Regions from separate parts of the Kitasatospora sp. Xyl93 genome, predicted to be linked through region 1. Evidence: riboswitches for the same ligand, from Rfam matches in the RefSeq annotation. Region 1 holds a riboswitch; the other holds the start of a gene.
What was found. Region 1 has a riboswitch for glycine ahead of gcvT (glycine cleavage system aminomethyltransferase GcvT). Riboswitches for the same ligand answer to the same signal wherever they lie in the genome.
Positions count from the first base shown of each region.

Region 2: another riboswitch for glycine. It lies ahead of gcvP (aminomethyl-transferring glycine dehydrogenase); the one in region 1 lies ahead of gcvT (glycine cleavage system aminomethyltransferase GcvT).

Region 1 covers NZ_AP029185.1:5,261,696-5,277,499, forward strand. The annotation lists gene ACZ5GH_RS23455 (EamA family transporter) at 399-1,259, shown strand; gene ACZ5GH_RS23460 (TetR/AcrR family transcriptional regulator) at 1,321-2,061, opposite strand; gene ACZ5GH_RS23465 (NADPH-dependent FMN reductase) at 2,204-2,797, shown strand; gene ACZ5GH_RS23470 (L-serine ammonia-lyase) at 2,907-4,274, opposite strand; gene glyA (serine hydroxymethyltransferase) at 4,437-5,705, opposite strand; gene gcvH (glycine cleavage system protein GcvH) at 5,783-6,166, opposite strand; gene gcvT (glycine cleavage system aminomethyltransferase GcvT) at 6,267-7,388, opposite strand; glycine riboswitch at 7,619-7,720, opposite strand; gene ACZ5GH_RS23490 (enhanced serine sensitivity protein SseB C-terminal domain-containing protein) at 7,930-8,730, shown strand; gene ACZ5GH_RS23495 (enhanced serine sensitivity protein SseB C-terminal domain-containing protein) at 8,847-9,776, shown strand; gene ACZ5GH_RS23500 (ABC transporter permease) at 10,223-11,212, shown strand; gene ACZ5GH_RS23505 (ABC transporter substrate-binding protein) at 11,303-13,066, shown strand; gene ACZ5GH_RS23510 (ABC transporter permease) at 13,164-14,174, shown strand; gene ACZ5GH_RS23515 (ABC transporter ATP-binding protein) at 14,171-15,241, shown strand; gene ACZ5GH_RS23520 (ABC transporter ATP-binding protein) at 15,276-15,804, shown strand, end outside.
Region 2 covers NZ_AP029185.1:7,086,811-7,102,614, reverse strand. The annotation lists gene ACZ5GH_RS30805 (glutamate--cysteine ligase) at 1-1,390, opposite strand, end outside; gene ACZ5GH_RS30800 (hypothetical protein) at 1,768-2,340, shown strand; gene ACZ5GH_RS30795 (DUF5999 family protein) at 2,799-2,990, shown strand; gene gcvP (aminomethyl-transferring glycine dehydrogenase) at 3,113-6,013, opposite strand; glycine riboswitch at 6,118-6,249, opposite strand; glycine riboswitch at 6,251-6,354, opposite strand; gene ACZ5GH_RS30785 (PRC and DUF2382 domain-containing protein) at 6,579-7,748, shown strand; gene ACZ5GH_RS30780 (MFS transporter) at 7,907-9,403, shown strand; gene ACZ5GH_RS30775 (DNA polymerase IV) at 9,545-10,960, opposite strand; gene ACZ5GH_RS30770 (SanA/YdcF family protein) at 11,024-11,746, opposite strand; gene ACZ5GH_RS30765 (MerR family transcriptional regulator) at 11,841-12,485, opposite strand; gene ACZ5GH_RS30760 (bifunctional nuclease family protein) at 12,709-13,185, opposite strand; gene ftsR (transcriptional regulator FtsR) at 13,283-13,978, opposite strand; gene ACZ5GH_RS30750 (FHA domain-containing protein) at 14,158-15,036, opposite strand; gene ACZ5GH_RS30745 (DUF881 domain-containing protein) at 15,266-15,804, opposite strand, start outside.

The sequences.
Region 1 (15,804 bases):
GACAGCTGGAGGCGGGAGCGGCGCATGAGCGGGTCCTTCCGACGGGCCGATACCCCGCGTAAGGAGTGCCGGACCCGTGGGTCAGGCCGCGCGAGAAGTCGGCCGGGCCGACTTCTCGCGCGGGTCGGTCGCTACCATCGACGCGTGAACCTGTACTGGCACGTCGTGCTGCCACCGCTCAGCGCCTGACCGGGCGCGCGCTTCGGTGGCTTGATCCCCTGCGACCCCGGCTCGGCCTGATGGTGGCCGCCGTGGGCCGACGGCGTGCGCCCGTTCTCGAAACCAGTTGCCTTGACGGTCTTCGACGACGGAAGTTCACCCCTGTGCCGAATCGTTTGTCCTCGCCTGTCCGTGCCGATTCCCCGGCTCCCCGCCGCGCCCGTCCGCGCGGCGGCGCGGTGCCGATCCTGATCGCCTCCGCCCTCTGGGGCACCACCGGGACGGTCAGCTCGCTGGCGCCCGCCGGTGCCCCGGCGGCCGGGATCGGGGCCGCCGGGCTGGTCCTCGGCGGGCTGCTGCTGTTCCTGTCCGACCGCTCCGCCCGGGCACTGCCCCGGGCCTGCGGGCCGCGCGAGCGGTGGCTGCTCGCGGCCGGCGCGGTCGCGGTGGCCGGGTACCCGCTCACCTTCTACCCGGCGGTGAGCCGCACCGGGGTGGCGGTCGCGACGGTGATCGCGCTCGGCAGCGCACCGGTGTTCACCGGGCTGCTCGGATGGCTGTCCCGGCAGGGACGGCCGGACGGGCGGTGGGCCGGGGCCACGGCGCTGGCCGTGCTCGGCTGCGCGCTGCTGGTGCTGGGCCCCGAACTCGCCGGCGGCGGCGGGTCGGTGGACCCGCAGGGTGTGCTGCTGGCGGCGCTCTCCGGGCTCTCGTACGCCTTGTACTCGCTGATCGGCGGGCGGCTGATCGCGCACGGGCACCCGTCGGGCGGGGTGATGGGGGCGATGTTCGGCGGCGGGGCGCTGATCGTTCTGCCGGTGCTGGTCGCCGGTGACCCGGGATGGCTGGCCTCGCCGCGCGGGGCGGGCGTGGTGCTGCACCTCGCGGTGGTCACCACCTTCCTCGCGTACTGGCTGTTCGGCCGCGGCCTGCGCCACACCACCGCCCAGACCGCCACCACCCTGACCCTCGCCGAGCCGGCCGTCGCGGCGGTCCTCGGCGTGGCGGCCCTGGGCGAGCGCCTGCCCGCCGTCTCCTGGTGCGGCCTCGCCGTCCTGGCCGGCGGCCTGGCCGTCCTGGCCCTTCCAGCGCGAAGGTAGCGCCGACCACCACTGCACGAGAAGTCGGCCGGGCCGACTTCCCGCGCCGCGGGGCCAGGCCTCAGAGGGCGAAGTGGGTGGCGATGCCGTCGAGGACGCAGTCGAGGCCGGTCTCGAACTGCCAGTCGGGGTCGTCCTTGCGGGTGGCCTCGTGCAGGTAGCGCTCGTAACCGGGGTAGCGGCCGGTGGCCATCAGCCAGCTCATCCGGGGGGCGAGGCCGGCCCGGATCTGGTCGCCGTCGGACCAGCCGCGTTCGCGGCGCAGGGCCTCCAGGGCGATCTCGGCGGAGACCGAGCCGTGGACGTAGCCGGTGACGGTGCGGAACACCGCCATGGTGGTGTCGGCGTCCAAGCCGTGGTCGGCCAGGGCGGTGAACGCGTGCTCCGGGACGGCGAGCTGGTGGGGGCTGAGGGCGAACGGGGTGGCCGCCCGGACGGTCCACGGGTGGGCCAGGTGCATGGCCCGCAGATGGACGGCCAGGGCGCGCATGGTCTCCCGCCAGCCCTCCGCGGGGGCGTCCAGCGGGAGCCGGCCGTAGACGGAGTCGACCATCAGCTCGATGAGCTCGTCCTTGCCGGAGACGTACCGGTAGGCGGCCATCGGGGCGACGCCGAGCTCGGCGGCCAGTCGGCGCATGGTGACGGCGTCCAGGCCCTCGGCGTCGGCGATGGCGACCGCGGCCTCGGCGATCCGGTGCGGCGTCAGGGTGGTGCGCGGCGCGGGGGCCGGGCGGGCCAGGCGCTCCCAGAGCGAGGCCGGGGGCTTGTCGTCGCCTGCGGCGGGGGCCTGCTGGGCCGGCATGGGGCGGGCTCCTTCCGACGGGGGGCGGGCCCACCGTAGCACCCTCGTGCGTACGGCGTATCGGTAGTGGACGCCGTACACCTCGCTGTGTACGTTGTATCCGGCGGATACGCCGTACACCAGATCCAGGAGGGGGATCCCCATGTCCACGGAGCAGGCCCTGAAGGTCGCGGTCCTCGTCGGCAGCACCCGCGAGGGACGCTTCGGCCCGGTGGTCGCCGACTGGCTGTTCGGCCACCTCGACGCCCGCGGCGACCTGACCGCCGACCGGATCGACCTGGTGGAGACCCCGCTGCCGGTCACCTTCCCGTCCTTCGGGGGTGAAGTCCCGTCGGCCGACGCCGAGTTGCTGGCCGCCGTGTCGCCCCGGCTGGAGGCGGCCGACGCGTTCGTGATCGTCACGCCCGAGTACAACCACAGCTTCCCGGCCCCGCTGAAGAACGCCATCGACTGGCACAACCGCGAGTGGCACGGCAAGCCGGTCGCCTTCGTCTCGTACGGCGGCCTGTCCGGGGGCCTGCGGGCCGTCGAGCAGCTCCGGGTGGTGCTGGCCGAGCTGAACGCCGCGACGATCCGCAACACGGTCAGCTTCCACGGCGCCGCGCGGTGCTTCGACGCCGACGGCGGGGCGCTCGACCCGGCCGCCGACGCCGCCGCCAAGACCATGCTCGACCAGCTCACCTGGTGGGCGCGGGCGCTGCGGGACGCCCGGCGGGCCCGCCCGTTCGCGGCCTGAGCCAGGGAGCGACGGGGGAGGGAACGGGGGACGGCGAAGGCCCCCGGGCGGGACGGGGGTCCGCCCGGGGGCCTTCAGAATGCCGGGATCAGCACTCGATGTGCCGGAATCAGCACTCGATGACGTTCACGGCGAGGCCGCCGCGCGAGGTCTCCTTGTACTTGATCTTCATGTCGGCGCCGGTCTCCTTCATCGTCTTGATCGCCTTGTCCAGCGAGACGTGGTGCCGGCCGTCGCCGCGCAGCGCCATCCGGGCCGCCGTGACGGCCTTGACCGAGGCCATGCCGTTGCGCTCGATGCAGGGGATCTGGACCAGGCCGCCGACCGGGTCGCAGGTGAGGCCGAGGTTGTGCTCGATGCCGATCTCGGCGGCGTTCTCGACCTGCTCGGGGGTGCCGCCGAGGACCTCGGCGAGGCCGCCCGCGGCCATCGAGCAGGCGGAGCCGACCTCGCCCTGGCAGCCGACCTCGGCGCCGGAGATGGAGGCGTTCTCCTTGAACAGCATGCCGATGGCGCCGGCCGCGAGCAGGAAGCGGACGATGCCGTCGTCGTCGGCGCCCGGGATGAAGTTCAGGTAGTAGTGCAGGACGGCCGGGATGATGCCCGCCGCGCCGTTGGTCGGCGCGGTGACCACCCGCCGCCCGGAGGCGTTCTCCTCGTTGACGGCCATCGCGTAGAGGGTCACCCACTCCATCGCGTTGGCCGGCCCGATGCCCTCGGCGCGCAGCGCCCGGGCGCCCGCGGCCGCCCGGCGGCGGACCTTGAGGCCGCCCGGCAGGATGCCCTCGCGGGACATGCCGGCCCGCACGCACTCCTGCATCACGGACCAGATCTCCAGCAGCCCGGTCCGGATCTCCTCCTCGCTGCGCCAGGCCTTCTCGTTCTCCAGCATCAGGGCGGAGATCGACAGCCCGGTCTCCCGGCTGAGCCGCAGCAGCTCGTCGCCGGTGCGGAAGGGGTACTTCAGCACGGTGTCGTCGGGCTTGACCCGGTCCGCGCCGATCGCGTCCTCGTCCACCACGAAGCCGCCGCCGACCGAGTAGTAGGTCTTCTCCAGCAGGGTGGAGCCGTCCGCCGCGTACGCCCACAGGGTCATCCCGTTGGCGTGGTACGGCAGCGAGCGGCGGCGGTGCAGCACCAGCTGGGTGTCCGGGTCGAAGTCGACGGGGTGCTCGCCGAGCAGGCTGAGCCGCTTCTCGGCGATGATCCGCTCGACGTCCTTGTCGGCCTGGTCGACGTCGACGGTGCGGGGCGAGTTGTCCTCCAGGCCCAGCAGGACGGCCTTCGGGGTGCCGTGGCCGTGGCCGGTGGCGCCGAGCGAGCCGTACAGCTCGGCGCGCACGCCCGTCACGCGGTCCAGCAGGCCTTCGGAGCGCAGTCGGCGGGCGAACATCCGGGCGGCGCGCATCGGGCCCACGGTGTGGGAGCTCGACGGGCCGATGCCGATGGAGAAGAGGTCGAAGACGCTGATGGCCACGGGGGACGTCCTTGTCTGGTCTCGTGGAAGGACTTGCGGGCAGGGAGGGGCCGACACGGGACGGGGCACCGCGCGCACAGTCCAGTGTGCGCGGTGCCCCGGGGTGCCAGGTACGCCGGAGGGGTGAGGCCCGTCACCCCGCCCGAAGGATCACCGCGGTGATCAGAGGTTCGGGTACAGCGGGTACTTCTCGGCCAGGGCGGCGACCCGGGCCTTCAGGGCGTCGGCGACGGTCTCGTCGAAGGCGGGCTTGAGCGCCTCGGCGATGATGTCGGCGACCTCGCGGAAGTCCTCGGCCTGGAAGCCGCGGGTGGCCAGGGCCGGGGTGCCGATGCGCAGGCCCGAGGTGACCATCGGCGGGCGGGGGTCGTTCGGGATCGCGTTGCGGTTGACGGTGATGCCGACCTCGTGCAGCCGGTCCTCGGCCTGCTGGCCGTCGAGCTGGCTGTTGCGCAGGTCGACCAGCACCAGGTGGACGTCGGTGCCGCCGGAGAGCACGGAGGCGCCGGCCTCGGCCACGTCGGCCTGGAGCAGGCGCTCGGCGAGGATGCGGGCGCCGTCCAGGGTGCGCTGCTGGCGCTCCTTGAACTCCTCCGAGGCCGCGACCTTGAAGGCGACCGCCTTGCCGGCGATCACGTGCTCCAGCGGGCCGCCCTGCTGGCCGGGGAAGACCGCGGAGTTGATCTTCTTGGCGTACTCGGCCTTGGACAGGATGACGCCGCCGCGCGGGCCGCCCAGGGTCTTGTGGGTGGTGGTGGTGACCACGTCCGCGTACGGCACCGGGTTCGGGTGCAGCCCGGCGGCCACCAGGCCGGCGAAGTGCGCCATGTCCACCATGAGCAGCGCGCCGACCTCGTCGGCGATCCGGCGGAACGCGGCGAAGTCGAGCTGGCGCGGGTAGGCCGACCAGCCGGCGATGATCAGCTTCGGCTGGTGCTCCTTGGCGAGGCGCTCGACCTCGGCCATGTCGACCTGGCCGGTCTTCTCGTCCACGTGGTACGCGGCCACGTCGTAGAGCTTGCCGGAGAAGTTGATCTTCATGCCGTGGGTCAGGTGACCGCCGTGGGCCAGCGACAGGCCCAGGATGGTGTCGCCCGGCTGGATCAGCGCGAACATCGCGGCGGCGTTGGCCTGCGCGCCGGAGTGCGGCTGGACGTTGGCGTGCTCGGCGCCGAACAGCGCCTTGATGCGGTCGATCGCGATCTGCTCGACCACGTCGACGTGCTCGCAGCCGCCGTAGTAGCGGCGGCCGGGGTAGCCCTCCGCGTACTTGTTGGTGAGCACCGAGCCCTGGGCCTCCATGACCGCCACCGGGGCGAAGTTCTCGGAGGCGATCATCTCCAGGGTGGTCTGCTGGCGGTGCAGCTCGGCGTCGACCGCGGCGGCGATCTCCGGGTCGAGGGCGTGCAGGGACTGGTTGAGAACCGTCATGGTGTGGTCTTCCCGGGAGGAGGAGGGAAAGGGGCCGGGGCGGGGCGGCCGCCGCGCGACCGCCCCTGGCAGGCGGATCAGCCCTGGGGGTTGGTGAGCGCGTCGTACTCGTCGGCGCTGAGCAGCTCGTCGGTGGCCTCGACGCGCACCTTGAACAGCCAGCCGCCCTCGAACGGGGCGCTGTTGACCAGGGCGTTGTCGTCCAGGACGTCCTGGTTGACCTCGGTGACCTCGCCGGTCACCGGGGAGTACAGGTCGCTGACCGACTTGGTGGACTCCAGCTCGCCGCAGGTCTCGCCGGCGGTCACGGTGTCACCGACCTCGGGGAGCTGCACGTAGACGATGTCACCGAGCGCGTCGGCGGCGTGCGCGGTGATGCCGACCGTGGAGACACCCTCCGCGTCCGCGGCGGTCAGCCACTCGTGCTCCTTGGTGTACTGCAGGTGCTGGGGGTTGCTCATGGCGTCATTCTCCAGGATGGGAAGCGGGTACGACGAAGCGGGCCGCCGCGCGGACGGCCGCGACGTGCGTGTATGGGGAAAACCGGGGCTCGGCGGGGGCTCAGCGGGCGCGCTTGTAGAACGGCAGCGCGACGACCTGGACGGGCTCGTGCTTGCCGCGCACGTCCACCGCGACGGTGGTGCCGGGGGCGGCGTGGGCGGCGTCGACGTAGGCCATCGCGATCGGCTGCCCCAGCGTCGGGGACGGCGCGCCCGAGGTGATCCGGCCGATCGGCTCGCCGTCGGCGGAGACCACGGTGTACTCGGCGCGCGGCACCCGCTTGCCCTCGGAGACGAGGCCGACCAGCACCTTCGGCGGGTTGGTCTCGGCCGCGGCGGCGGCCTGCTCCAGCGCCTTGCGGCCGACGAACGCGCCCTCGTTGGTGGTCTTGTCGAAGCGGACGACCCGGCCCAGGCCGGCGTCGAACGGGGTGAGGTCGGTGGACAGCTCGTGCCCGTACAGCGGCATTCCGGCCTCCAGGCGCAGCGTGTCGCGGCAGGACAGGCCGCACGGGACCAGGCCGTGGCCCTCGCCCGCGGCGGTCAGCGCCTGCCAGACCGGCTCGGCGTCGACCGGGTGGCAGAAGATCTCGAAGCCGTCCTCGCCGGTGTAGCCGGTGCGGGCGAGCAGCACGTCGCGGCCGGCCACCTGGGCCGGGAGGATCGCGTAGTACTTCAGGCCGGGCAGGTCGGCGTCGGTGGTCTTCGCCAGGATGGCGGTGGCCTCCGGGCCCTGGACGGCGATCAGCGCGTAGGTGTCGCGGTCGTCGGTGACGACGGCGTCGAAGCCCTTGGCGCGGGCGATCAGCTCGTCGAGGACCAGCTGGGCGTTGGAGGCGTTGGCGACGACCAGGAAGGCGTCCTCGCGCAGGCGGTAGACGATCAGGTCGTCCAGGATGCCGCCGTCCTCGGCGCAGATCATGGTGTAGCGGGCGCGCAGCACGCCCAGCGCGGAGACGAAGCCGACCAGCGCGTGGTCCAGCATCTCGCCGGCCTGCGGGCCGGTGACGGTGATCTCGCCCATGTGCGAGAGGTCGAACAGGCCGGCCTTGGTGCGGACCGCGAGGTGCTCCTCGCGCTCGCTGCCGTAGCGCAGCGGCATGTCCCAGCCGGCGAAGTCGGTCATGGTCGCGCCGAGGGCGCGGTGCAGCGCGTCGAGCGCGGTCAGGCGGAGGGACGACATGGCCAGGAACTCCTCGGTCGGGGCACTCAGGGGTGCGCGCACCGGACCGGACCCGCTCGGGGGCCGACCCTGCGCGCGGGCATGCGGCGGCGTGGGTCTCCCCATCTGTCGTCGAACCTGAGAGCTTCACCGCCCACCTGCCCGCAGCTGTTTCCAGCTTGGGGGACAGCATGGCGGCTTGCACCGTGGGTGGGCGCACGACAGGGCCGGGCGCCGCTTTCCAGATGTGCCTAACCCGTGCGGTAGGGGTGCCTGAGAGATTCCGGGGAGGACTTGCTCCTTCGGCGCCGGCTGTGCCTGAACGGCACTCCGGGCTCTCCCGCGCGGGTTCGAGCGGCCGGTATGGAGTTGTGGGGGCCCGCGGCGCATGCCGTCGGACGCGCACATCATGGCACGTCCGGGACGACGAGGGGAGGGGGGACCCGGTCACACCGCGCGGGACCCGAACACGAGTCCTGACCCCGCCCCCGCGCGCCTCTAGACTGCTGCGCGTCGGCGCAGCAGAGGGCGGCCGAACGGCAGAGGGCGGAATCGGCGGCGCATGGGGTACCCGGTGGAGCAGCAGCAGGGGTGGGGCGGACCGGAGGAGGCGCCTGCGGGCGGCTCCTGGCCGGCCAACGAGCTGGAGCAGGTGCTGACCGCGGCCCTGGGCGACCCGGGCGCGACGCCGCGGGTGATCGAGGTGCTGGCGCGCAGCCAGGTGTGGGTGCCGCTGCCGGCCGGCGGCGACCCGCAGGGGCAGTCGCTGGACCTGCCGACGATCGAGCTGGGCGGCGACCCGTACGTGCCGGTGTTCTCCTCGCAGGAGGTGTTCCTCCAGCAGGCGCCCGGGATGGCCTTCGCGATCGCGCCGGTGTGGGAGTTCGCCCGCGGGCTGCCGCTGGGCGTGGGCATCGCGGTGAACCCGGAAGCGGCGGTGGGCCTGCCGGTCCCGCCGCAGGGCGTCGCCGAGCTGCGCCGCGGCCCCCGCGAGGACCGCTGGGACGCCGCCGGCGACCCGGCGCCGACCGGCGGGCGGGTGGCGCTGCGCGAGCCGGTGCCGGGCGAGAACCCGGAGCACTTCCTGGCCGCCTGCCGGGCCGAACTCTCGGCGCTGCCGGGGGTGCTGACCGCCCGCAGGGCGCTGGCCAGCATCGAGGGCGAGCCGACCGTGATGTTCGTGGGCGTCCAGTTGGACCCGGCGGCGCCGGCCGATCCGGCCGCGGTGAACGACGCGCTCGGCCGAGCGCTGGGAACCGCGCCGCTGCCCGGCGGCGTCCACCTCGTACTGCTCGACCTCGCCGACGACCCGGTGGTCGAGTGGCTGCTCACCCGGGTACTGCCCTTCTATACGCGGGCGTGAGCGGGTTCGTATCAGAGGCACGTCGCCGTGGCGGTGGCCGGTGCCGCGCCATAGGGTGCGTGCAGACGGCCGACGGGCCGGCGGGTTGAGGGAAAGAGGCGCGGCGAGGTGGGCGCATGAGTGCGGGAACGGGAGCGGGCGGTGTGCCGGGGGCCTGGGGCCAGGCACCGGCCGCCGGGCGCCCGGGAGCTGATCCCGGCGCGTTGGAGCGCGCCCTGGGCGATGTCGCGCCGGAGCGCTACGACGCGTACGAGCGGCTGCTGCACGCGCTGGCGGACGGCCGGGTCTGGATGCTGCTGTGGCACGGCACGCCGGGCAGCCCGGACGCGCAGTACGGGAACATGGAGATCAGCGGCCACGGCTACGCGCCGGCCGTCACCTCGCCCGAACAACTGACCTCCTCCGGCTGGGCACGGGCCCACGAGGTCATCTCCGGCCGGGAGATCGCGGCCTCGCTGTACCGCACCCGCTGGGGCCTGTGGCTCAACCCGCACGCGCCCGGCGGGGGCGTCGGGGTGCCGTGGGCGGACCTGCGGCGGGTCGCCGCGGGCCTGGACCGGCTGCCGGCCGGGCCGTTGAAGCTGAGCGAGCCGCAGCTGAACGCCCAGCCGTTCTTCGCGCTGCTGGAGCGGCAGGCCGGCGAGGTGCGCGCGGTACGTGCGCTGCGCCGGGCCTGGGTGCAGCCCGCGGTGGGGGAGCCGTACCTGGCGATCGGCCTCGACCTGTACGAGAGCTCGCCGCCGGCGGTGGAGGCGGTGCGGGCGCTGATGCGGCGCGCCATCGCGGTGGCCCCGGAGGGGCTGGCGGTGTCCACGGTGGCGATGTCGGACGAGTACGACCCGGTGGCGCTGTGGATGCGCGCCAACGCCCGGCCGTTCTTCGACCGGGAGTCGGGCCGCCCGCCGACCGGTCCGTACCCGCCGGTGCCCCCGCCGCCGTACCCCGGGCAGTCGATGCCGGGCTACGCGTACGGCACCCAGCCGCCGGCGCCGGGCTGGCAGCAGCCGTCGCCGCAGCGGCCGTGGCCCGGCTACCCCGGGCGCTGATTCCCGAAACCCATTCCCGCGAAGCCGACTTGATTGTCCGTCAAGTCGGCTTCGATGCTTTCCGGACGAATTTCCGGATGTGCGGCCCGGTCATCTTGACATGGCAGTTACAGCCATGTGAAGAGGTGTATGCCGAAGATCGGGAAGGTGCATGCGCGCAGATCACAGTTGGGCATCTGTCGGTTGTCAGGGCTGGCGCAAGCCAGTTCGGATGGCAGAGAGTTCTGCGCAACGCACCGCGCGTGCTGGAACCCCACAAAGGTGAGCGCGCACGCCGACAGCCCGGCCACGCGACGCCCATCCCGCGTGGTGGCAGTGCCTGTGCACGAAGCACTGCCGTCAACACCCGCTCCTCCTAAGCACTTCCGCACGTCCGCAGCCGCACCGCCGAAGCCGGCGACCGGCACCCGTGGGCCGGCCACCGTCGGCGAGGGGACCTACTGACCATGACCGCATCCGTGACCACCGCCGGGAACGATCCGGAGGCACCCGCCGCCGCAAGCCCGGCCAAGAAGATCGAGGGCCGCTCCCTCGGTCAGATCGCCTGGACCCGCTTCAAGCGGGACAAGGCCGCCGTCGTCGGCGGCGTCGTGGTGATCCTGCTGATCCTGCTCGCCGTGCTGGCCAAGCCGATCGAGTCGTTGTTCGGGCTGGACCCGGACGCCCTCCACCAGGACCTGCTGGACGCCGACCTCGGTGGCCTGCCGTTCGGCGACTGGGGCGGCATGAGCTGGGAGCACCCGCTCGGCGTCGACCCCCTGCAGGGCCGCGACCTGCTCACCCGCGTCATCGAGGGCTCCTGGGTCTCCCTGCTGGTCGCCTTCGGCGCGACCGTGCTGTCCAACACCATCGGCACCGTGCTCGGCATCATGGCCGGCTACTACGGCGGCTGGGTGGACACCCTGATCAGCCGGGTGATGGACGTCTTCCTGGCCTTCCCGCTGCTGCTCTTCGCCATCGCGATCTCCACCTCGCTGCAGGGCGGCGCGTTCGGCCTGCACGGCCTGCCGCTGCACATCATGGTGCTGATCTTCGTGATCGGCTTCTTCAACTGGCCCTACATGGGCCGGATCGTGCGCGGCCAGACGCTCTCGCTGCGCGAACGGGAGTTCGTCCACGCGGCCCGCAGCCTCGGGGCGCGCGGCCCGTTCATCCTGTTCAAGGAACTGCTGCCCAACCTGGTCGGTCCGATCCTGGTCTACTCGACCCTGCTGATCCCGACCAACATCCTCTTCGAGGCCGGGCTGAGCTTCCTCGGCGTCGGCATCCAACCCCCGCAGGCCTCCTGGGGCGGGATGCTCCAGGACGCCATCCGGTACTACCAGGTGGACCCCCAGTACATGGTGGTCCCCGGGCTGGCGATCTTCGTCACCGTGCTCGCCTTCAACCTGCTCGGCGACGGCCTGCGCGACGCCCTCGATCCCAAGAGCAACTGACCCAGCGTCATCCACTGACCCCGAGTCATCACATGACCCTGCGTCAGGACCCTCCACCGCCTCCACTTCCCCAAGGGGTTGATCTCACCCATGCGTAGGTCCCGTACCGTCGCCCTGACCGCTGCGGCCGCCGCCGCGGTCCTGGTCGTGACCGGTTGCACCAGCTCGTCGAAGAGCGGCGGCTCCTCCTCGGCCTCCGGCGCCGCCGGGGGCGGCGCCAACGCGGCCACCAAGAGCATCGTCAACGCCTCGGACAAGAAGGGCGGGACGGTGACCTACGAGATGAAGGGCACCCCGGACTCGCTCGACCCGGGCAACACGTACTACGCGTACATCTACAACTTCTCGCGGCTGTACTCCCGCGCGCTGACCACCTTCAACCCGGCGCCGGGCGAGGAGGGCAACAAGCTCGTCCCGGACCTCGCCGAGTCGATGGGCCAGCCGAGCGCGGACGGCCTGACCTGGACGTACAAGCTGCGGGCCGGCCTGAAGTACGACGACGGCACCCCGATCACCTCGAAGGACGTCAAGTACGCCGTCGAGCGCTCCAACTACACGGACGTGCTCACCAACGGCCCGACGTACTTCCGCAACCTGCTGGTCGACAACCCGACGCCGTACGAGGGTCCGTACAAGGACAAGGCCGGCGGCCTGAACTCGATCGAGACGCCGGACGACACCACGGTGGTCTTCCACCTCCAGCACCCGTTCGCGGACTTCGACTACCTGGTCAGCGCCCCGCAGACCGCGCCGGTCCCGCAGGCGAAGGACAACGGCGCCGAGTACGTCAAGCACGTCATGTCCTCGGGCGCCTACAAGTTCGAGTCCTACGAGGACGGCAAGCAGGCCGTCCTGGTGCCGAACACCAACTGGGACAAGAGCACCGACCCGATCCGCAAGCAGCTCGCGGACAAGATCGTGCTCCGGTTCAACATCGACCAGGCCACCATCGACAAGGACCTGCTGGCCGGCAACGCCCAGGTCGACCTGGTGGGCGCCGGCGTCGACCCGCAGACCCAGGCGCAGATCCTGCAGGACCCGAAGCTGAAGGCCAACACCGACAACGCCTACGGCGGTCGCCTGGTCTACATGGCGATCAACTCCAAGCTCGCGCCGTTCGACAACGTCGAGTGCCGCAAGGCCGTCCAGTTCGCGATCGACAAGGTCTCGGTGCAGACCGCCCAGGGCGGCCCGATCCGCGGCCAGATCGCCAACACGGTGCTCCCGCCGGACGTCCCGGGCCACCAGGACTTCAACCTGTACGAGACCAAGGACAACAAGGGCGACGAGGCCAAGGCCAAGGAGCACCTGAAGGCGTGCGGCAAGGAGGGCGGCTTCAACACCGTCATCTCGGCCCGCACCGAGCGCGCCACCGAGATCGCCGCCGCGACCTCGATCCAGGCCGCGCTGAAGAAGATCGGCATCACCGCCGAGATCCAGCAGTACCCGCAGTCCAAGTACCTGACGGACAACGCCGGTTCGCCGAAGTTCACCGCCGACCACAACATCGGCCTGATGATGATGCAGTGGGGCGCCGACTGGCCGACCGGCTACGGCTTCCTCCAGCAGATCGTCGACGGCCGCGCGGTCAAGGAGACCGGCAACAACAACCTCGCCCAGCTGGACGACCCGGCGGTCAACAAGCTGATCGACGACGCGGCGGTCAACCCGGACCAGAAGGGCCGCGAGAAGATCTACGCCGACATCGACAAGAAGACCATGGAGCAGGCGGTCTACGTCCCGCTCACCTACTTCAAGGTCTTCCTGTACCGCCCGTCCAACGCCACCAACCTGGTCTCCACCTCGGCGTTCTCGGGTGAGTACGACTACCTGAACATCGGCACCACCAAGTAAGAGCCTGGCTCGCATCCCTGAAGGCAGGTGAAGGCAGCGGCGCCCGCCGCCGTCCGGAGGATCCCGGACGGCGGCGGGCCGCCGGAGCCGCCCTACTGTGTTTGCCTACATCATCCGCAGGACCTTCGCGGCCGTGATTCTGCTGCTGGTCGTCAGCGCGGTCACCTTCGCGATCTTCTTCCTGCTGCCGCGCCTCGCCGGCGAGACGGCCGACCAACTGGCCGCCCAGTTCATCGGGAAGAGCCCGTCCCCCGAGACGATCGCGGCGGTCAAGCAGAACCTCGGCCTCGACCAGCCGCTGTACGCCCAGTACTGGAAGTTCCTCAAGGGCCTGGTCGCCGGCGCCGAGTACAACTTCGGGCCGGAACCGGCCACCTGCCACGTGCCCTGCTTCGGCTACTCCTTCAAGAACCACCTCGAGGTCTGGCCCGAGCTCTCCAAGCGGATCCCGACGACCATCTCGCTCGCCGCCGGCGCGGCCGTGCTCTGGCTGGTCTCCGGCGTCGCCACCGGCGTCGTCTCCGCCCTGAAGCCGCGCTCGATCTTCGACCGGCTCTCCATGGGCGTCGCGCTCGCCGGCGTCTCGCTGCCGGTCTTCTTCACCGGCGCGCTGCTGCTCACGCTGTTCAGCTACGAGTGGCCGATCCTGGACAACCTGCAGTACGTGGACTTCACGGAGAACCCGCTGATGTGGGCCCGCAACCTGATCCTGCCGTGGATCTCGCTGGCCTTCCTCTACTCCGCGCTCTACGCCCGGCTCACCCGCGCCGGGATGCTGGAGACCATGAGCGAGGACTACATCCGCACCGCCCGGGCCAAGGGCCTGGTCGAGCGCAAGGTCGTCGCCCGGCACGGGCTGCGCGCCGCGCTCACCCCGATCGTCACGATCTTCGGCATGGACCTCGGCCTGCTGCTCGGCGGCGCGCTGATCACCGAGCAGGTCTTCTCGCTCCAGGGCGTCGGCCAGTTCGCCGTCCAGGCGATCTCCGACAACGACCTGCCCAAGATCCTCGGCGTCACCCTGCTCGCCGCCTTCTTCATCGTCGTCTGCAACCTCGTGGTCGACCTCCTGTACGCGCTCGTCGACCCCCGGGTGAGGCTCTCGTGACCGACCTCCAGAAGAACCCGGCGGACGCCGCGCGGACCCCGTCCGGCGAGCCCTTCCTCTCCGTGCGGGACCTGCGGATCCACTTCGACACCGACGACGGCCTGGTCCGCTCGGTGGACGGGGTCAGCTTCGACCTGCACAAGGGCCGCACCCTCGGCATCGTCGGCGAGTCCGGCTCCGGCAAGTCCGTCACCTCGCTGGGCATCATGGGCCTGCACCGCTCCAAGCGGGCCCGGATCAGCGGCGAGATCCGGCTGAACGGCGAGGACCTGATCGCGGCCGGCCCGGACCGGGTGCGCCAACTGCGCGGCCGCGAGCTGGCGATGATCTTCCAGGACCCGCTGACCGCGATGCACCCCTACTACACGGTGGGGCAGCAGATCGTCGAGGCGTACCGGGTGCACCACCCGGAGGCCACCAAGAAGCAGGCCCGGGCCCGCGCGATCGAGATGCTCGACCGGGTCGGCATCCCGCAGCCCGACCGCCGGGTGGACGACTACCCGCACCAGTTCTCCGGCGGCATGCGCCAGCGCGCGATGATCGCCATGGCCCTGGTCAACGACCCCTCGCTGCTGATCGCCGACGAGCCCACCACCGCCCTGGACGTCACCGTCCAGGCGCAGATCCTGGACCTCATCCGCGACCTGCAGGAGGAGTTCGGCTCCGCCGTCATCATCATCACCCACGACCTCGGGGTGGTCGCCGAACTGGCCGACGACATCCTGGTCATGTACGGCGGCAAGTGCGTCGAGCGCGGCCCGGCCGAGACCCTCTTCGACTCGCCCGAGCACCCGTACACCTGGGGCCTGCTGGGCTCGATGCCGCGACTGGACCGGGAGCTCCAGGACCGGCTGGTGCCGGTCAAGGGCACCCCGCCCAGCCTGATCAACGTGCCGTCCGGCTGCGCCTTCCACCCGCGCTGCCCGTACGCCGCCCTGACCGACGGGCGTTCCACGAGCGAGGTCCCGGTGCTGACCGAGGCCGCCTCCGGACACTTCGCGGCCTGCCACCTGGCGGCCGCAGAGCGGCACCGCATCTTCGCCGAAGAGATCGCGCCCCGGCTGTGAGCCCGGCCTCGTACCACCTTTCTGGAGAGAACCGATGACGGACACTCAGGCGGCGGCGACCCCGTCGCCGGCAGCCGCCCCCGGCCGCGAACCGCTGCTGAAGGTGGCCGGCCTGACCCGGCACTTCCCGATCCGCAGCGGGCTGCTGATGCGCCAGACCGGCGCGGTGCGGGCCGTCGACGGCATCGACTTCACGGTCAACGCCGGTGAGACGCTGGGCGTCGTGGGCGAGTCCGGCTGCGGCAAGTCGACCATGGGCCGACTGGTCACCCGGCTCGACGAGCCGACCGGCGGGACCATCGAGTTCGAGGGCACCGACATCACCCACCTGGGCGTCGGGGCGATGCGGCCGCTGCGCCGCGACATCCAGATGATCTTCCAGGACCCGTACTCCTCGCTGAACCCCCGGCACACCGTCGGCACCATCGTCGGCGCGCCGTTCAAGCTCCAGGACGCGGTGCCGGCCGGCGGGCTCAAGAAGGCCGTCCAGGAACTGCTGGAGCTGTGCGGGCTCAGCCCCGAGCACTACAACCGCTACCCGCACGAGTTCTCCGGCGGCCAGC
Region 2 (15,804 bases), 1.8 Mb from region 1:
GGAAGGTCGCGGCCTGCCAGGACGCGCCGTTGGTGCGGCGCAGGCAGCGCTGCTCGATGATGCCCAGGTAGCGGTCCCGGTCGGCGGGCTCCACACCCCACTCGTCGAGGCCCTGGTAGGCCATCGGCAGCAGCTCGTTCAGCACCAGGTCGACGGCGGACACGGTCTGCAGCCCGCCGCCGCGCCCGGCCCGGCCGGGGCGCGGCCACTGGAACACCGCGTCGATGCCGTACCGGGCGCCCTGCTGGAAGTTCTCGTCCGCCCGCTCGAACGGCAGCCGGGTCCAGATCGGCCGGGGCTGCTCGGCGAGCACCCGCACCAGCCCGTAGTAGAAGGCGGCGTTGGCCAGCGTGTCGGCGACCGTCGGCCCGGCCGGCAGCGCCCGGTTCTCCACCCGCAGGTGCGCCACCCCGCCCGCGACGTCGTACACCGGGCGGTTCCAGCGGTAGATGGTGCCGTTGTGCAGCCGCATCTCGGCGAGCCTGGGCGCGCCGCCGGAGGCCAGCACCTTCAGCGGGTCCTCGTCGTCGCAGATCGGCAGCAGTGCGGGGAAGTACTTCAGGTTCTCCTCGAACAGGTCGTACGCCGAGTCCACCCAGCGCTCGCCGAACCAGGTGATCGGGCGCACGCCCTGCGCCTTGAGCTCCGCCGTACGGGTGTCGCAGGCCTGCTGGAAGAGCACCGGACGGGTCTCCCGCCACAGCTCCCGGCCGAACAGGAAGGGCGAGTTGGCGCCGAGCGCGAGTTGCGGCCCGCAGATCGCCTGGGCCGCGTTCCAGACCGAGGAGAACCGCTCCGGCGTCACCTGGAGGTGCAGTTGGAGCGAGGTGGCGGCGGCCTCGGCCACCATGGTGATCGACTCCAGCTGGAGGTGCTCGACCCCCTCGATGTCCAGTGCGATGTCCTCCCCGCGGGCGGCCAGGATCTGGTCGCTGAGCAGGCTGTACCGCTGGTTGTGGCTCATCGCGTCCAGCCCGGTGTGGGCGTGCTCCAGAGTCGGCAGGATGCCCACCATCACGATCCGGGCGCCCACCTCGGCCGCCCGCCGGTCGGCGTAGCGCAGCCCGGTGTCGATCTCCTCGCGCAGGTCCTCGAAGACGTGCCCGCAGAGCCGGTGCGGCGTGATGTTGACCTCGATGTTGAACCGGCCCAGCTCGGTCTGGAAGTCGCTGGAGGCGATCGAGCTCAGCACCTGCGCGTTGTTCATGGCCGGCAGGCCCTGCTCGTCGGCCAGGTTGAGCTCGATCTCCAGGCCCACCACGGCTCGCGGCCGGTCGAACCGGTCCTCCTGGAGCATCCGTCCGAGCGCTTCGAGACAGGCGTGGAGCTTGCGCCGGTACTGCTGCCGGTCCGCCAGTTCCGCCCGAGTCGCCACGACCTTCTCGCCCACGGTCCCCTCCTCCAGAGCCACCCCGTCGAGCACCCGGTCGACCGACCGTGCAAGCATCATGCCCACCTCGAAGATCGATACCCGAATGCGCGTACTGGCTTGCATTGCAAGGCATCTGACGGAAAATCAGAGGAACTGTGGACTTGCCCGGCACCACTGCCTGTGATAAACAGATCACCCTGCGCACCTGTTCGAATTCGCACAGCGCCCTGGCCGGCCCGCCCCGCTCCGAACCCCACGTCGACGGCGGCGACCGTGCCGGGCACCGCGATCCTGCACAACCGGACACGGCCGGGCCCCGTCATCGAGGACGCGTCGCCCGCCACGCCGGTATGCCGCACTCGCACGCCGATCTCGCTAGGAGAGGCGGACCCGCCATGACTCTGCAACCCCCCCAGCCCCCACCGAGCGCCCTGCGCGCGGTCCTGGGCGCGCTCGACTCGGAGACCGCACTGCGCCAGCCCGCCGCCGCAGCCCTGCGCCATCCGACCGGCCCACTGCTCCCCGCCCACCCGCTCGCGGTGCACGTCCTGGACGGCCCGCGGCCGGAGCTGCCGGCCGCCCGCCGCACCGGCTGGCGCTTCCTGATCAAGGACGGCGCCGAGGTGGCCGCCGCCGCCGAGGTGGTGCAGAGCGCCGAGGGCCACAGCTTCTCCCACTTCACCGCCGGCCCCTACCTCGACTCGACGGTCCGGGCGCTGCGCGAGGCCTGGCAGCTCGCCCAGAGCTCCCGGACCCGCCAGCAGCCCCGGCTGCTGACCTTCCCCGGCCAGTACGCCACGGCGCTGTGGCTGCACAGCCCCGACGCCGGCCCGGCCGCCGACCTGCTGATCCCGCTGGCCCCGGCCCCGCTCGGCGTCACCGCCCACCGCGCCTACCCGGCCGCCGAGCTGCTGCCGCTGCTCGTCCGCGCCCCGCTCCCCCGGCCGCTGCTGCTGGGCTCCTCCTGACACCCGCCGACGACCCCGAGGGCCGCCGGGCCCACCCGCCCGACGGCCCTCGACCGCGCCCGCGCACCCTCCCGACGACGCCGGCGGCCGCCCGCGCACCCTCCCGGCCCGCCCCGAAGACCCTCATCCGATCGGTGACCACCCGAACGGGCCATCCGGCATGGCCCCATCGGACCATGCCCCGGCTGACCCACTGGTGCGTCTTTTCCCGTCGGCCCCACCTGAACGGGTGATCTCTGCCCGGGAGTTGTGGCGCATGTCACGAAATCCCTGCGCGCGGGTCGCAGGATGCCGACACTGGGAACCAGCGTGGAAGGACCACCTGTCCTACCCACTTGAACGCCGGTCCACACCTGGCCGGCGTGCGGACAGGATCCGACCACCGCGGCGGTTCCGGACGGTACGACCTCCGGCGCCGCACCACGGGGAGGATCGCAGAGCGAAGCGAGGGTACGCGTATGTGCCAGCACCGTCCTGAGTGCCCGTCGGCCGAGTCCGAGGACCGCGAGGCGGCCGCGTCGGTGGCCCGCCACCCGGAGCAGGGCTGGAGCCTGCTCTGCAACGGCGTCGTCCTGTTCGAGGACACCGGGGAACTGCTGCCCGACGGCCGGGTGATCGCCCCGCGCCGCCCCGTCGCCCACGCGGCCTGACCACCCGGTCCGTCCGGACGGCGGGGGCAGCCGCCGACTCGACCGGCGTAAACGGGCAGGGCCCCGGCGGAAACTCCGCCGGGGCCCTGCCGTCCGACCCGGACCTCCGGAGCCCGGTCCGGTCAGACGCCGTACTCGTCCAGCGGCGGGCAGGAGCAGACCAGATTGCGGTCGCCGTACGCGCCGTCGATCCGGCTCACCGGCGGCCAGTACTTGTCGGCCGGGTTCACACCCGCCGGGAAGACCGCCTCCTGCCGCGAGTAGCCGTGCGCCCAGTCGCCGGCCAGCGTGGCGGCGGTGTGCGGGGCGTTGCGCAGCGGGTTGTCGTCGGCCGCCCACTCGCCCGAGCCGACCTTGTCGATCTCGGCCCGGATGGTGATCATCGCGTCGCAGAACCGGTCGATCTCGTGCAGGTCCTCGGACTCGGTCGGCTCGATCATCAGCGTGCCGGCCACCGGGAACGACATCGTCGGCGCGTGGAAGCCGTAGTCGATCAGGCGCTTGGCGATGTCGTCCACCGTCACGCCCGTCTCCTTGGTCAGCGGGCGCAGGTCGATGATGCACTCGTGCGCGACCAGCCCGCCCGGGCCGGTGTAGAGCACCGGGAAGTGCGGCGCCAGGCGCTTGGCGATGTAGTTGGCGTTCAGCACCGCGACCTGGGTCGCACGCTTGAGGCCCTCGCCGCCCATCAGCCGGACGTACGCCCAGGAGATCGGCAGGATGGCCGCCGAGCCCCACGGCGCGGCCGAGATCGGGCCGACGCCGGTGGCCGGGCCGGCCTCCTCCTGCAGCGGGTGGTTCGGCAGGTACGGCGCCAGGTGGGCGCGCACCGCGACCGGGCCGACGCCCGGGCCGCCACCGCCGTGCGGGATGCAGAAGGTCTTGTGCAGGTTCAGGTGCGAGACGTCCGCGCCGAACTTGCCCGGCTTGGCGAGGCCGACCAGGGCGTTCAGGTTGGCGCCGTCCACGTACACCTGGCCGCCGGCCTCGTGCACCAGGGCGCAGATGTCGGTGATCTGGGTCTCGTACACGCCGTGGGTGGACGGGTAGGTGACCATCAGCACGGCGAGGTTGTCGCGGTGCTGCTCGATCTTGGCCTTCAGGTCGTCGACGTCCACGTCGCCGTCGACCAGGGTCTTCACCACGACCACGCGCATGCCGGCCATCACCGCGGAGGCCGCGTTGGTGCCGTGCGCCGAGGACGGGATCAGGCAGACCTCGCGCTGGGTGTCGCCGTTGGCGTGGTGGTAGGCGCGCACGGCCAGCAGGCCGGCAAGCTCGCCCTGCGAGCCCGCGTTCGGCTGGATCGACACGGCGTCGTAGCCGGTCACCTCGGCCAGCTGCTGCTCCAGCTGGCGGATCAGGGTCAGGTAGCCCTGGGCCTGGTCGATCGGCGCGAAGGGGTGCAGCTGGCCGAACTCCGGCCAGGTCACCGCCTCCATCTCGGTGGTCGCGTTGAGCTTCATGGTGCAGGAGCCCAGCGGGATCATGCCGCGGTCCAGCGCGTAGTCCCGGTCCGACAGGCGGCGCAGGTAGCGCAGCATGGCGGTCTCCGAGCGGTGGCTGTGGAAGACCGGGTGGGTCAGGTACTCGTCCTCGCGCAGCAGCGCGGCGGGCAGCGCGTCGGCGGCCTCGGCGACCTCGACGGCGGGGACGCCGAACGCGGCCCAGACGCCGGCCAGGTGCTCGCGGGTGGTGGTCTCGTCGGTGGAGACGGAGATCCGGTCCTCGCCGTCCTGGTACAGGTTGATGCCGTTGGCGCGGGCGGCGGCGGCGATCTCGGCGGCGCGGCCCGGGACGACGGCGGTGACGGTGTCGAAGAACTCGCCGTGCAGCAGCTCGACGCCGCCGGCCCGCAGGCCCTCGGCGAGGGCGGCGGCGTAGCGGTGGGTACGGCGGGCGATGTCGGCCAGGCCGTCCGGGCCGTGGTAGACGGCGTACATCGAGGCCATCACGGCGAGCAGCACCTGGGCGGTGCAGATGTTGCTGGTGGCCTTCTCGCGGCGGATGTGCTGCTCGCGGGTCTGCAGCGCCAGGCGGTAGGCGCGGTTGCCGTCGGCGTCGACGGAGACGCCGACCAGGCGGCCGGGCAGCGAGCGGGCGTACTCGGCGCGCACCGACAGGTAGCCGGCGTGCGGGCCGCCGAAGCCCATCGGGACACCGAAGCGCTGCGAGGTGCCGCAGGCGATGTCGGCGCCCAGCGAGCCCGGGGACTTGAGCAGGGTCAGCGCGAGCAGGTCGGCGGCGACGGCGACGATCGCGCCCAGGCCGTGCGCCTGCTCGATCACCGGGGCGAGGTCGCGGACCACGCCGGTGGCGCCCGGGTACTGGAGCAGCACGCCGAAGACGCCGCGCTCGGCGATCTCGGCCGGGATGCCCTCGGACAGGTCGGCGACGACGACCTCGACGCCGGTCGGCACCGCGCGGGTGTTGATCACCGCGACGGTCTGCGGCAGGGTCTCGGCGTCGACCAGGAAGACACCGCCCTTGACCTTGGTGACGCGGCGGGCCAGCGCCATCGCCTCGGCGGCCGCGGTGCCCTCGTCCAGCAGCGAGGAGCCGGAGGTCGGCAGGCCGGTCAGGTCGGAGACCACGGTCTGGAAGTTGAGCAGCGCCTCCAGGCGGCCCTGCGAGATCTCCGGCTGGTACGGGGTGTAGGCGGTGTACCAGGCCGGGTTCTCCATGACGTTGCGCAGGACGACCGGCGGGGTGAAGGTGCCGTAGTAGCCCAGGCCGATCATCGGCTGGAGCACCTGGTTGCGGCCGGCCAGCTCGCGCAGCTCGGCGAGGACCTGGGCCTCGGTCCGGCCCGCGGGCAGGTCCAGGGCGGTGATGGAACGGATCGCCTCGGGCACCGCGGTGGCCGCGAGCTCGTCCAGCGAGCCGTAGCCGACGGACGCCAGCATCTTCTCCTGCGCGGCGGCATCGGGGCCGATGTGGCGGTTCTCGAAGGGGCTGGCCAGCTCAAGCTCGGTGAGGGTCGAGGCGCTGGTGGGGCGTCCCGCGTTCGGCTGGGCGTTCATGGTGGTCGAGGCCTCCTGGTCACGGACCGGCGGGGGTACGCACGCCGGCCGGCCGTCGCCGCTGCGCACAGCGGACGAACCGGGGCGGGCGGACCCGACAGGCCTCCCCCTCTGTCATCGGGACCTGAGAGCTTCACCCGCACGGAGCGCTGTGGCACCCCGCCGGCTTGCACCGTCGGTGAGGGTGGTGATCGCCGGCTCCCATGCCGACACTCCTGCCCTGCTTTCCAGAGTGACCTACCCCACACGGTACGGATGCCTGAGAGATTCCGGGGAGGAGTTGCTCCTTCGGCGCTCCGACCAGCGGTTTTCGCGGTCGGAGACTCTCCCGAGCGGGCTCTGCGGTCGCCGCCCAGGGTACCAGCGGGAGGCCCTCCGATCACGGGTGCGTCAGGTCACTCGGGGTCTACGCGCGTCCCCCGGACGGTCCAGCGCGCCGCCCGTCCGGGCGCACCCGGGTAGCGACCGCCCGATTCATGGCTTTTGGTGTGAAGTGGCGACCGGCACGGGTGCTCCGGCCGCCTTTCTGCGGGACTTCCGCAGGCTCAGCGCACGGGAGGAAAGAGTGCAGACCGACATCGACCCACGGGACCTCATCGGTCACAAGGCCGTCGACCGCAACGGAGACAAGATCGGCACGGTCGACGAGGTCTACCTGGACGACGCCACCGGCCGGCCGGAGTGGGCCGCGGTCCGGACCGGCATCTTCGGCCGGGACGCCTTCGTCCCACTGACCACGAGCGAGTTCTCCGGCGAGGAACTCCGGGTGCCGTACGACAAGTCGCTGGTGAAGGAGTCGCCGGACTTCGGCGTCGGCCAGCACCTGTCCCCCGCCCAGGAGCTCCAGCTCTACCGCTACTACGGGCTCGACACCTCGATGGACGGCCGCCCGAACGGCGAGAACGGCAGCCACGCCAAGCAGCCCGACCTCGACTTCGGCACCACGGCAGCCGCCGCCACCACCACCGCGGCGGCCCCGGCCAAGCCGCTCACCTTCCACACCCCCGAGCGCTCGCCCGAGCCGGCCCCGGCCAGGACCCCGGTTCCCACCGCCGCCGCGCCCGGCTCCACCGCCCCGACCCTCACCGCCCCCACCGTCGCCGACACCACCAGGACCGCCCCGGAGGCCGACATGCGGACCCTCAGCACTCCCTCGGCCGCCACCTCCACGACCGCCCCGCCCACCACCCCGTCCGTGGCGCCGGCCATGGAGCCGAGGCCGCACTCGCAGCCGGCCCCCGCGCCCGCCCCCACCACGACCACCGCCGCGAACGCCGGCTCCGCTCCCAGCGGCCCGGTCGAGATCACCTGCCGCGAGGAGCGGCTGGAGATCACCACCGAGTGGCACACCCTCGGCACCGCGAAGCTGCGCAAGTACGTGACGACCGAACAGGTCGAGCGCCGCGTCCCGGTGGTCCGCGAGCGCGTCCGGGTCGAACGGATGCCGGTCAGCGAGGCCGAGCGTGCCGCGCTCACCGAGAAGGACATCGCCGAGGCCGTCGAGGAGGTCACCATCCGCGAGGAACGCCCGGTGGTCCACAAGCACCTCGCCCCCATCGAGCGGGTCCGCCTGATCGTCGAGCGGTACACCACCGAGGAGACGGTCCGGGAGGAGCTCCGCCGCGAGCACGTCGAAGTCCATGACACCACCGCCGGCCAGGCCCACGGCTCGCCGACCGACTCGACCCCGGCCGCCGCCTCGTCCCGCCCGGCCCCCGTACGGCCGCTCGTCTGACAACACCCCCGACAAGGGCCCCGGACGCCGTCCGGGGCCCTTGTCGCGTACCGGACCCTTCGCCTTTGCCAAAGCTTAACCACTCGATATTTGACACTCTGAAGTATCACCCGGCATGGTTACTTCAGTTCATTCACTATGTACGAGAGGAAGCAACCGTGAGTGAGGCACCACAGCCCACCACCGCGGCCGAGAAGCAGAGCAGCGCCCGGGTCCTGCCGGCCCTCATCCTGGCGATGCTGTCGTTCAGCGTGGTGCAGACCGCGGTCGTCCCGATCCTGCCCTCGCTGGCCAAGGAACTGAACGTCTCCGCGTCCAGCATCACCTGGCTGATGACCGCCAACCTGCTCTCCGCAGCCGTGCTGACTCCTCTCCTGGGCCGCTTCGGCGACCTCCGGGGCCGCAAGCCGATGCTGCTGATCTCGCTGGCCGGCCTGGTCGCCGGTTCGGCGCTGGCGGTCAGCACCCACTCCTTCACCTGGCTGGTCGTCGCCCGCGTCCTCCAGGGCGCCGGCGGTGGCGTCCTGCCGCTGGCGATCAGCATCGTCCGTGACGAGCTGCCCAAGGAGAAGGTCACCGGCGGCGTCGCCGCCATCAGCGCCTCGATGGGCGTCGGCTCCGGCCTCGGCCTGGTCGCCACCGGCCTCCTGCTGGAGCACTGGGACTACAAGTCGATCTTCTGGATGGGCCTGCTCTTCGGCCTGCTCGCGGTCGCCCTGGTCGCCTTCCGCGTCCCGACCGACCCGGTCACCGACAAGGAGGGCGGCGCAGACCCGCTGGGTGCGATCACCCTGGCCGGCTGGCTCTCCGCGCTGCTGGTCGCGGTCAGCCAGGGCAACCACTGGGGCTGGACCTCCAACAAGACGCTCGGCCTGTTCGCCGTCGCCGCCGTGGTCGCCCTCGTCTGGGGGATCATCGAGACCAAGGTCGCGCACCCGCTGGTGGACATGAAGATGATGGCCCGTCCGGCCGTCGCCTTCACCAACGTGGCCGGCCTGCTCATCGGCTTCGGCATGTACGGCTCCTTCATGGTCATCAGCAACTTCGCCCAGACCCCGGAGAAGCTGACCCACTACGGCTTCACCGCCACCGTGCTGCACGCCGGCATCATGCTGCTGCCGTCCGCGATCGGCTCGATGGTCGCCGCCCCGGTCGGCGCCCTGCTGATCGCCCGTCGCGGCCCGCGCCTGCCGCTGGTCCTCGGTGGCGTCCTCGGCGCCGTCGCGATGGCCTACCTGGCCGTGCGCCACGGGCGCGAGGGTGACATCTACACCGCCTCGGCGATCTTCGGTCTCGGCGTCGGCCTCGCCTTCGCCGCGATGCCCGCCTACATCAACGGCGCCGTCCCGGCCGAGCAGAGCGGCATCGCCAACGGCATGAACTCCGTGCTGCGCACGGTCGGTGGCGCGATCGGCACCGCCGTCATGGCAGCCATCCTGACCGGCGACCTCATGAAGCTGCCGCCGCAGATCCCGCTCTCCCTGCCCACCCTGGACGCCTACAAGCACGCGTTCTGGACCGCGGCCGTCGTCTGCATCGTCGCCGGCGTCGTCCCGTTCCTGATCCGCGGCGCCAAGTCGGCCGCCACCCCGGCCGTCGTCGGCGGCTCGGCCCAGCAGGACTCCAGCCCCGCGCTGGTCAAGACCGACGCCTGACGAGGCGTCCGGCCCCCGCGCTCAGGGACAGGGCGCGGGGCCCGGCCTCCGTGCGTCGCGAGGGCATCACGAACGTACGGGGTCCGGCACGGTGATCGGCCCCACCCGGTACTCCCCCACCGGGTGGGGCCGCTTCGCGTCTCAGGCCCCCTCGGCCGGACCGCCGTCCGCGCCCGCCGCGCCGTCCGCCTCCTCGTCCTGCCGCAGCGGCAGCGCGCGGGACGGTTCGAGCGCGGGGTCGTCCACCGCGAAGGTCCGCACCCGCCCCGGCCCGCTCCACGGCGTCTCGAACCGTACGGTGACCCTCCCGACGCCACTGCCCTGCACCCAGCCCGGCCCGAACTCCTCGTGCCGGACGTCCTGCCCTGGCATCCAGCGCCGCACCACGACGGCCTCCGGCTCCTCCTCGGCCTCCACCGCCTCGGCCGCCGCCTCCACCTGCTCCGCGGCCTCCTCCCGCAGCGCCTGGGCGAACAGGTCCTCCTGGGTGTAGTCGGCGAGTTGGGCGACGCCCACGCCGAGCAGCCGGACCCCGCCGGTGATGTCCACCTGCTCGGCCAGCCGGCGCGCGGTCGCGGTGATCACCGTCTCGTCGTCGGTGGGGCCGCCCAGCGTCTCCGAGCGGGTCAGCGTCGAGAAGTCGAACCGCCGCACCTTGAGCACCACCGTCCGCCCCGAGCGCCCGGCCGCCCGCAGCCGCCGCACGCAGCGGCCGGCCAGCGCCTCCACCTCGCGCAGCACCCGCTCCCGGTCGGCCAGGTCCACCTCGTAGGTGTCCTCCACCGACACGGACTTGGCGTCCTGGTCGGCGACCACCGGCCGGTCGTCCAGCCCTATGGACATCTGGAAGATCCCGGCGCCGTGCGCCCGCCCGACCAGCTGCACCAGCTCCGCCTCCCCCGCCTCCGCGAGGTCGGCCACCGTGTTCAGCCCGGCCCGGCGCAGCACCTGCTCGGTGGCCGGCCCGATTCCGGGCAGCGCCCGGACCGGCATCGGGCCGAGCACGGCCCGCTCCTCCCCGGGCTCGATCATCACGAGGCCGTCCGGCTTGGCCTGCTCGGAAGCGATCTTGGCCATCAGCTTGGACCCGGCCGCCCCGACCGAGCCGGTCAGCCCGGTCAGCCGGTGGATGTCCGCCCGCAGGTCCTCCGCCAGCGCCAGCACCAGCTGCTCGCCGGTCTCGTGGTCCGCGTCCAGCAGCGCGGGGCCGTACGGGCCGGCCTCCAGGTCCACGAAGGCCTCGTCCAGGCTGAGCGGCTGCACCAGCGGGGACAGCTGCCGCAGCAGGCCCATCACGATCTCGCTGTTCTGCCGGTAGGCCTCGAACCGCCCCGAGAGGAAGGCGGCGTTGGGGCAGAGCCGGCGCGCCTGGGCCATCGGCATCGCCGAGTGCACCCCGAACCTGCGCGCCTCGTACGAGGCCGTGGAGACCACCCCGCGGCCGCCGAGTCCGCCGACGATCACCGGCTTGCCGCGCAGGCTCGGCTTGGCCGCCTGCTCCACCGCCGCGAAGAAGGCGTCCATGTCGAGGTGGATGATGCTCGGCAGAGATCGCACCCGCCGATCATCGCGTACGGGTCCGACAGTGCGTACGAACCCGGCCGGACGCCTACCCGGCCGCTACCTCCTCGCCGCCTCCGCCAGCGCCTTCGGGATGCCGTCCTCGGTCGGCCCGAGGAACAGCGGGTCCGGCCGCAGCCAGGCATCGGCCGCCGCCTTGCCCGCCCCGGCGACCTCCCGCAGTCCGCCGTACAGCCAGGTCGCGTCGTGCAGTTCCGGCACTCCGACCGCGTAGGAGCGGATGCCCGCCGCCTCGCACAGCGCCAGCGCCCGGCGGACGTGGAAGTCCTGGCTCACCAGCACCGCGTGGTCCACCCCGAAGATCCGGCGCGCCCTGGTGCAGGAGTCCCAGGTGTCGAAGCCCGCGTAGTCCCGCACCACCCGGTCCTCGGGCACCCCGTGCGCCGTCAGGTAGGTGTACATCGCGTCGGGCTCGTCGTACTCGACCCGCCCGTTGTCCCCGGTCACCAGGATGGCCTGCACCTTCCCCTCCCGGTACAGGTCCAGCGCCGCGACCAGCCGGTGCTCCAGGTACGGCGAGGGCTTGCCCTGGTCCAGCCCGGCGCCGAAGACCACCGCGACCGGAGCGGTGGGCGCGCTCGCCACGGTGCCCACCCGGTCCCCCGCGGCGCACCACACCCAGGCGCTCGGCGCCAGCGCCAGCGAGCAGAGCACCGTTGCGACCTGGAACACCCTGCGCTGGGTCCGCCGCTGCCGCAGCCGCGTCGCCAGCAGACCGGCCCTGCGCCGCAGCAGCCCCGATATCCCGGTGCCGACCTCCACGCGCCCTCCCTCGATCACGTCAACCAGGGAACACGACGGGGCCGCGGGTCCGGACGGTTCCCCGTCCGGACCCGCGGCCCCGTCGAACGCGTGCTCAGACCGCCCGGTTGCGCCGCTGGGCGAGCTCGTCGGCCGGGTCGTGCCCGACCAGGGTCTCGCCGGTGTCGGTGCGCTCGGCGTGCAGCCGCCCGAGGGTGACTTCCAGCTCCTGCCGGACCGCTCCCACCGCGATGCCGAACACCCCCTGACCGCCCTTCAGCAGGTCCACCACCTGCTGCGGCGTGGTGCACTCGTACACCGTCGCGCCGTCGCACATCAGCGTCATCCCGGCCAGGTCGGCCTGGTCGGCGGTCTGGAGGTGGGCGACGGCCACCCGGATGTTCTGCAGCGAGACACCCGCGTCGAGCAGCCGCTTCACGATCTTCAGCAGCAGGATGTCGCGGAAGCTGTAGAGCCGCTGGCTGGTCGACGGGTACGCGGTGCGGACGCTGGGCTCCAGCAGTCCGGTGCGGGCCCAGTAGTCCAGCTGGCGGTAGGTGATGCCGGCCGCCGCACAGGCCGTCGGGCCCCGGAAGCCGAGGAGGTCGGACGTCGGGGACAGCCGCTCGATGGCCGGCTGGCCCGGTTGCACGGCCGGGAACCTGCCCAGCCGGGGGAGGTCCGTGACGGAACGAGCGGTGCGCGGCATGTGCACGGCGCACCGGCCTCCCACGGCCGCGTCATCGCCGGTGCTTCTCATGCCTGCCTCCGTCCACTTGTGCTGCGGGCAACCCGACTGCGGGCATCGGCCACCCGGACAGCCACTCCTGACGGTAGGCAGTCCCCTATGACCCGTCAACGATCGCCACGCCGGGCCAGACAAACCACATCACTCAGGAGAGTGGTTTTTCGTGCCCCTAGTGTGGGTAGATGGACGGTTTTTGGCAAAACGGTGGGCCAACTGGCCGCACGGTCGGGCCCCGCTACTGCGGACCGCCGCCCCCGAAGTCCTCGGGCGACACCTGGTCGAGGAACTCGCGGAACTTCTCGACCTCGTCCTCCTGCTCGTCCGGGATCGCGATGCCCGCCTCGGCGAGCACCTCCTCGCTCCCGTAGATCGGCGTGCCGGTGCGCAGCGCCAGCGCTATGGCGTCGGACGGCCGGGCGCTCACCTCGACCCCGCCGGCGAACACCAGCTCGGCGTAGAACACGCCCTCCCGCAGGTCGGTGATCCGGACCTCGGTGAGCTGCTGGCCGAGCGCCTCCAGGACGTCCTTGAAGAGGTCGTGCGTCAGCGGGCGCACCGGCGTCATGCCCTGCTGGGCGAAGGCGATCGCGGTCGCCTCGCCGGGGCCGATCCAGATCGGCAGGTAGCGATCTCCCCCGACCTCCCGCAGCAGCACGATCGGCTGGTTGGAAGGCATCTCCACTCGGACACCCACGACGTCGAGCTCATTCACACAGGCAACCCTATGGCTCCGCTCCCGGATATGAAAGCGCAGGGCCGACGCCGCTGGTCAGCGCGGTGCAGCCGGTGCCGCCGGGGCATCGGCACCGCTAGCCCCGGGTCCGCAGACCGGCCTGGACCATCGCCGCGTGCAGCCGCACGGACAGCGTGGCGAGTTCCCGGGCGGTGGCCTCCGCGTGGGCCCTGGTCTGCGGGTTCCGGTGCCGGCGCAACGGCGCCACCACCTGCTCCACCAGCGCGATCTCGCGGTCCGCCGCCGCCTTCATGGCCCGCAGGTGCCGGGGCTCCAGCCCGTACCGGCCGAGCTCGGCGACCAGCCGGGCCACCTGGAGCGCCTCGCCGTCGTAGCCGCCGTCCGGGCCCGGCGCGACCAGCCCGTAGGACTCCCACTCGGCCAGCTCCGGCTCCCCGGCCTCGGCCGCCGCCAGCAGCTCGGCGCGCCCCAGCCGGACGCCGGAGGGCACCTCGCCGGCGGCCACCAGTTCCCGGTCCGCCTCCTCCAGCGGGCCGGGCCGGGTGTCGGCGGCGGAGGGCAGCGCGGGCGGGCTCTCGCCGCGCTCGATGGCGTCCAGGTGCTCGCGGATCACCCGCAGTGGCAGGTAGTGGTCCCGCTGCATGCGCAGGACGTAGGCCAGCCGCTCGACGTCGGCCGGACTGAACTTTCGGTACCCCGAGGGCGTGCGCTGCGGCTCGACCAGCCCCTCCGCCTCCAGGAAGCGGATCTTGGAGATGGTGACCTCGGGGAAGTCGTCGCGTAGGAAGGCCAGCACCGCGCCGATGCTCAGCAGTTCGTCGGCGGCCCGCCGGCGCCCGGCGGGCCGCTCCGCGCGGACCGGCCGGCGCGGGCCCGCGACCACCCCGCGCCCGCCGCGGTCCGCCTGCGGACCGGACGCGGTGGGGGTGGCCGCCCCGAGAGAAGAGGAGGGGGAATTCGTATTCACTCGGGCTCCCGCCGACGTCGCTTTCAGTACCCCCGGTTGTGGCCGGCGAAGAACACCAGCCGGTACTTCCCGATCTGCACCTCGTCGCCGTTGTTCAGCGACACCTCGTCGATCCGCTCCCGGTTCACGTAGGTGCCGTTGAGGCTGCCCACGTCCGCGACGCTGAAGCCGGCCGGGGTGCGGCGGAACTCCACGTGGCGGCGCGAGACCGTGACGTCGTCCAGGAAGATGTCACCCTGCGGGTGACGACCCGCCGTGGTGACGTCCGAGTCCAGCAGGAAGCGGCTGCCGGAGTTCGGACCGCGCTGCACGATCAGCAGGGCCGAGCCCGGCGGCAGCGCGTCGATCGCCGACAGCACCTCGGCCGACAGGGCCGGCGTGGCCCCGGTGCCGGTCGTGGTGGTGGGGTCGTACGACTCCAGGCCGGAGATGGAGATGGTCGACGTGGTCTCCGCAGCCCCCTCCGGGAGCAGGCCACCGCGCAGCGCCGTACCGCAGTTGGAACAGAACCGCGCCGAGGCCGGGTTCTGGTTGCCGCACCTGGGGCACGGAGTGGGGCCAGCCATGTTCACAGCCTCCTGGCGCGGCACACCCGACGGGTTGTGCCCGGCGTACGGATCCGGGGCAAACCCTCCACCAGAGGTTGAGGGTCCTGACGGGAAACCTATGCGCGGCTCGCCGGAGGGGTCAACCGACGCGCCGTAGCCCGCCGGATTCCCGGCGTACTGGGCGGCTCCGCCGTCCCGGTACAGCTGCTGGCCGTACGGCGCGGCCTCGGGGGCCGGGCGCATGCCCGGCACCGCGGGCTCGTCCTCCGGCCGGCGGTGACGCGCGGTGGGCGCCTCGACGGCGGCGGCGTCACGGCCCTTGTTGCGACCGAACAACTTCGAGAAGAAACTCACGGGCGAATCCCCTTGCGTGTGACAGACCCGCCCGCGGGGCAGGGTGAGAACCTCGGACATGCTGCGAGCCCGGTCTTCGCGGCTCGGGCCCGCCGGAGTGGCACTCCGGCGGCTGGTACTGCGGTTGTTGCTCCGGAGCGTACCGGTGCGAACCAGTCTCGCCCATGTGACGGCGGCGCCCCGCAGCGGGTGCCGCCCGCCCTTGACGGGCCGTTCGCCGGGCGCCCCGTCACTTCGAAGCCGGCTTGGCGTACTGCGGCGCCTTCGGGTCCACGAGGGCGTCGACGACCACCTTCTGCTGCTGGGTGATCGTCGCCCGCGCCTGGTGGCTCTCCAGCGTACGGACGACACCCCCCGGGATGTTCAGCGCGGGGGTCAGATCCTGCGGGTTCCCCACGACCGTGAAGCGGTAGGGCTGTGAGACCTTCTTCCCGTCGATCTGCACCCCACCGGCCGACAGGTCGGTGAAGTAGGTGTTGACCACCACGCGCACATCGTTGATCTGAATCGCCTCCGCCCCCGCCGCTCGAAGTTCTTGCAGGGTGTCCAGCAGCATATCCGCCTTCACCTGCCCTTGGGGATCATCGACCGTGAGTACGATGCCCGGACCAGTGGCCTTGACGGTACCGGCGAGCACGCCGAGTTCCGTCGCCTTCTTCCTGGTCTGCTCCTGGGCCTCCTTGGCCTGGTTGGAGCTGTTCTCCAGCTTCGCCAGGGACTGCTCCAGCTCCGCCTTCTCCTGCTGGAGACGCTGCTGACGGCTGTCCA